One region of the Pseudoduganella sp. GW821-FHT11H04 genome, then DNA from elsewhere that is predicted to be linked to it. Evidence: predicted binding sites of a transcription regulator. Region 1 holds the regulator's gene; the other holds the start of a gene.
What was found. The regulator FliA, encoded in region 1, starts transcription of late flagellar genes. The targets are predictions, from matches to a motif close to CTAAAGTTTNNNNNNNNNNNGCCGNTA.

Region 1 (2,392 bases):
GCTGGTGGTCGATGCCTGCGCCAGCGCCCATGGCGTGGTCTCCCGCCTGGGCCTGGACCACGGCAGCAGCCTGCTGGACGTGGCGCGCCAGCGCTGCGGCTTGAACCAGGTGCTTCATGCTGCACCGCAAGGCTTCAACGTGGTGTCGATGACGCGCGGCGAGTCGCGCCGCGGCCCGGACGAAGGGCGCCGCCTGGCGAAAGCTTTCGGCGTGCTGGCCAGCCAGTCCGGCATTGTGCTGGTGGATGGCGAATTCGACGGCGAAGCCTTCCCGGTGCCGCTGATGGCAAGCTCCGAGATCGTGGTGCAGGTGTCGAATAGTGCGACTTCGATCAAGAATGCTTATATGATGATCAAGCGGCTCAACCATGAGCTGGGCCGCCGCCCCTTTGGCATCCTGGTTACCGGCGCTTCGGAGGCCGAAGCAAGGGTGGTTTACGATAATATGGCACATGCGGCAAGCCGTTACCTGGCGGTCAACCTCGTTTCCATGGGGTCTGTCCCGGCTGACGAATACCTGCAGCGTGCAGCCCGGTTGGGTCGTGCGGTGGTGGACGCCTTCCCATTGGCCGGGGCTTCAGTGGCCTTCCGCCAGCTGGCAGGGCGTTTTGCGATGGGGAGCTGCAACCATTTTAGAGCCTGAAAAGAATTAGAACCTTTATGTACACGGTCAAAGGGAAGGTGGACAAGGATTCCTTGCTGACGGAGCACATGCCGTTGGTCAAGCGCCTGGCCCACCATATGAAGGCAAAATTGCCGCCCAGTGTGGAAGTGGATGACCTGGTACAGGCAGGCATGATCGGCTTGCTCGACGCTATTAACAGGTATGAAGAAACGCACGGCGCCCAATTCGAAACCTACGCGGTGATGCGCATCCGCGGCGCCATGCTCGATGAATTGCGTTCCTCCGACTGGATGCCGCGTTCGATGCGGCAGGACATGCGCAAGATTGAAACTGCGATGGCCACGCTGCAGCAGCGCCTTGGCCGCCCGCCGACCGAGTCGGAAGTGGCGAAATCGCTCAAGCTGTCGCTGTCCGATTACCAGGAAATGCTGTCCGAGGGCGGCGGCCACCAGCTGGTGTATTACGAAGATTTTCACGAGGAAGACGGCAACGACAGCTTCCTCGACCGCTATGCCCATGATGATGATGCCGATCCGCTGCGCGCGCTGCTCGACACCGACTTCCGCCAGGCTGTGATCGATGCGATTGATGCGCTGCCACCACGTGAGAAAATGCTGATGGGCCTTTACTACGAGGAAGAGCTGAACCTGAAGGAGATCGGCGCCGTGATGGGCGTTTCCGAGTCTCGGGTTTCGCAATTGCACACACAAGCCGTGGCGCGCCTGCGTGCCTCGTTGCGGGAGCAGGCATGGACTGGTCCAGCGTAGCCGGCGTCTTGCTGGCGCTGGCCGGCATCATCGTCGGCCAGGGGCTGGAAGGCGGCAAGCTTACTTCCTTGCTGCAGCCGGCTGCATTCGCCATCGTGGTGATCGGCACCTTCGGCGCGGTGATGCTGCAAACCCGCGTGCCGACCTTGCGCCGTGGCTTGTCCATGATCCGCTGGGTCTTCAAACCACCACCAGACAATCGCGCCCAATTGGCGCGCGATATCAATAACTGGAGCATGCTGGCCCGCCGCGACGGGCTGCTGGCGCTGGAGCGCCCCATGCTGGGCGCCAAGGACAAATTCATTGCCAAGGGCTTGCGCATGATCGTGGACGGTATCAACCCGGACAAGATGCGCCAAATGCTGGACATGGAAATCACCGCTTTCGAAACGGCGGAGCGCCAGGCGGTGCGCATCTGGGAATCGGCGGCGGGTTACTCGCCGACCATTGGCATCCTGGGCGCGGTGCTGGGCCTGATCCATGTGATGGAAAATTTGACCGAGCCGGCCAAGCTGGGCTCCGGCATAGCGGTGGCGTTTGTATCGACCATTTACGGCGTCGGCCTGGCCAACCTGTTCTTCTACCCGATCGCCAACAAGCTCAAGACCATCATCACGCGCCAGGTCTACCTGCAGGAGCTGACTGCGGCGGTGATGTACGACATCGCCACCGGCGACTTCACACGAGTTATCGACGAGCGGATCGCGACCCTGATGCGGGAGCCGTGATATGCAAAACCGCCGCGCGCGCCGCAAGTTCGACGACGAGCCAGAGAATCATGAGCGCTGGCTGATTTCCTACGCCGACTTCATTACGCTGCTGTTTGCGTTCTTTGTGGTGATGTATGCGGTGTCCTCGGTCAATCTGGGCAAGTACAAGGTGTTTTCCGATGCTTTAGGCGATGCGTTCGGTGGCGCCGGCTCTGCAACGCCGACCAATACCGAGGTTCAGAGCCTGCCCATCCCGAATCCTGCCACGCGCAAGCGCAATGAGGCGATCA
Region 2 (2,392 bases), on a different contig from region 1:
CGAGCTTCGATGCCCGCTTCGTCCATGAAGGCGTGGTAGTAGTCGGTCACGCGACGGACATCGCCGCTTGGGGCCTTGGCCGCGGTTTCTTCGATCAGCTTGACGATGCGTTCATTTGTCGCGTCGCCCAGGGCGGAGCCGGCGCCCCAGCTGCCTTTGTCGGCCGGGATCTGGGTTTTGGCCAGCCATTCGGCGTTCACGTGGCCAAAGAAATCGTCGCCGGCGGCTGGCACTTCAGCCTGGACTTGCGCGGCTGGAGCCGGGGCTGCCTGTTGGGCAATCGCAGGAGCCAGGCCGAAGGCAGCTCCACAGAAGGCCAGGGTAAGGGCCAGCTTGAGCGGCGTGACGCGAATAGTTGCTTGCATGTTTGTATCCCTATCTAGTCGTTTTAAATGGCGGAATAAGCCAGGCTGCACTGTAACGGCAACACGGCTGTGACATGGGGCAAATGCGACAGACTGCAAATTTCGGGGACAAGCTGCAAAAAGCTGGGAATGCTGTGCAGCGATGCCAACAGGACTGAAAAACTTGCTGCACACCCCTCAGGAATGGCTATATAGTTCACCTTCAGCAACGCCCAACAAAAAGGAGAACTATATGAAGCTCGAAGCCCTGTTCCAGAATCCAACCGCGCTGCCGACTGCGCCGAAGGTTGTAGACGAATTGATCAGCAGCTTCGACAAGGCCAGTGTCTCCACCGAAGAAATCGCCAAGAAACTGTCGGCTGACCCGGTGCTGAGCGCCAAACTGCTGCGCCTGGCCAACTCGGCCTATTACCATGTTTCCCGCTCGATCGGCACCGTCGAAGACGCTGTGCTGATGCTGGGCTTCGTCACCGTGCGCACGCTCGTGATCAGCTCCGGCCTGGTGAGCGGCTTCAAGACCGTGCCGGGCCTGGACCTGCGCCAGTTCTGGCGCTACAGCCTGCGCACCGCAGTGGGCGCCAAGTTCATCGCCAAGGCCTGCAAACAGAACACCGACCTCGCCTTCACCATCGGCATGATGCATGCGATTGGCCAACTGGTGATCCACGCCGGCATGCCTGAGCAGGCGCTGGCCCTCGATAAAGTCGCCGGCCCGCTCGATGCGCGCCGCCTGGACACCGAAATGGCCTCGTTGGGCTATACCTATGCCGACGTCGGCGCCGAACTGGCCCGCCGCTGGAAATTCCCGCCTACCTTCTCCGACACCATTTCCACCATTCCCCATCCAGGCGACAACGAACTGGCTGCGGTGATCCACCTGGCCGCCTGGCGTGCCCGAGTTGACGAAAACAAACTGACTCCGGATGAGATCGCCGCCTGCTACCCGACCGAGGTCGCCGAAAGCCTGGGCCTCGAGGAAAACGCCCTAATCGATCAGATGCCATCGCTGGATGAACTGAGCGCAGGCCTGGAAGAACTGATAAGCTAAACAACTTTTTGCTTAACTCGTGCCGTTGCTGCCCTTTGGGATGGGGGCGCAACGGCAATTTTTTTGGATTTTTTCAAATATTTTTCAAAAAGACCCTAAAGTTACTTCCGAGCCTGACGTTAATCCTGACATGCGGTAATCCGCGCACAGAATCCAAGGCTCAAAATGACCTCGACCCAAGTTCTCGCTACGTATGAAAAAATTGCCGGTTTGACCACCCAGATGGTCAGCGCCGCGCAAGCCTGCGACTGGACTTCGCTCGACAGCATGGAAAACCAGTGCGCGGCGGCTTCGGTAGCCCTGATGGGCGGCGCCGCTCCCCTGCAAGGCGATGCCCGCAAACGCAAGATCGAACTGCTGAAACAAATCATGGCCAACGACCGCGCCATCCGCGAAGTGACCGAACCCTGGCAGAATCACCTGCACGGCTGATCCAGCGAACCCAAACAAAGCGCCTCCGGGCGCTTTTTTTATTTTGTCCACCGTGGGGTCAGGAACGAAAGTGGACATTTCCGCAGGAAAATGTCCACTTTCGTTCCTGACCCCACGGTGGACATTTTTTGCGGGAATGAAAAAGGCGCCCGCTTGGGGCGCCTTGGAATTCGGAGGGGCGAGCACCAGGTATCTCCTGGTGTCGCCTCAGCGCCGGTTGCACCCGGCGTTCATATCGCCTCAGTCGGCTATGAACAGCTTCCGGAAGGGGTCGTTTCTTCAACGTCGCTCTGTGTGGTTCGCATCACGCTATCGGTGGTGATTGCGACAGAACCCGGTCCGTGTGAGCCCAGTATAACTCAGGTGAAAAATTCTTGTCTAGCACTGAAAGGCAACGGTGGTTGCTATTGTGCAGCAAGCTGCTCGGCCTCCTCCTGCGCCGATTCCTGTGCTTCAGCATCCCCCTTCTTGCGGAAGGATTGCCAGATCTTCAGCGGGCCCTTGGCTTGGCGTTTGCGCAGGAAGAAGATCGTTCCGCCAAGCGCTG

Region 2: a site for FliA is predicted at 1,509-1,535, ahead of AC1RTP_RS21875 (flagellar protein FliT). Genes of this name have one in related genera too.

What each region holds. Positions count from the first base shown of each region.
Region 1 is NZ_JBXARE010000001.1:42,285-44,676, forward strand. Features, by position in the region: gene AC1RTP_RS00180 (MinD/ParA family ATP-binding protein) at 1-643, shown strand, start outside; gene AC1RTP_RS00185 (RNA polymerase sigma factor FliA) at 661-1,392, shown strand; gene AC1RTP_RS00190 (flagellar motor protein) at 1,374-2,120, shown strand; gene motD (flagellar motor protein MotD) at 2,122-2,392, shown strand, end outside.
Region 2 is NZ_JBXARE010000011.1:155,185-157,576, forward strand. Features, by position in the region: gene AC1RTP_RS21865 (M13 family metallopeptidase) at 1-365, opposite strand, end outside; gene AC1RTP_RS21870 (HDOD domain-containing protein) at 598-1,413, shown strand; gene AC1RTP_RS21875 (flagellar protein FliT) at 1,579-1,845, shown strand; gene AC1RTP_RS21880 (FimV/HubP-related protein) at 2,250-2,392, opposite strand, start outside.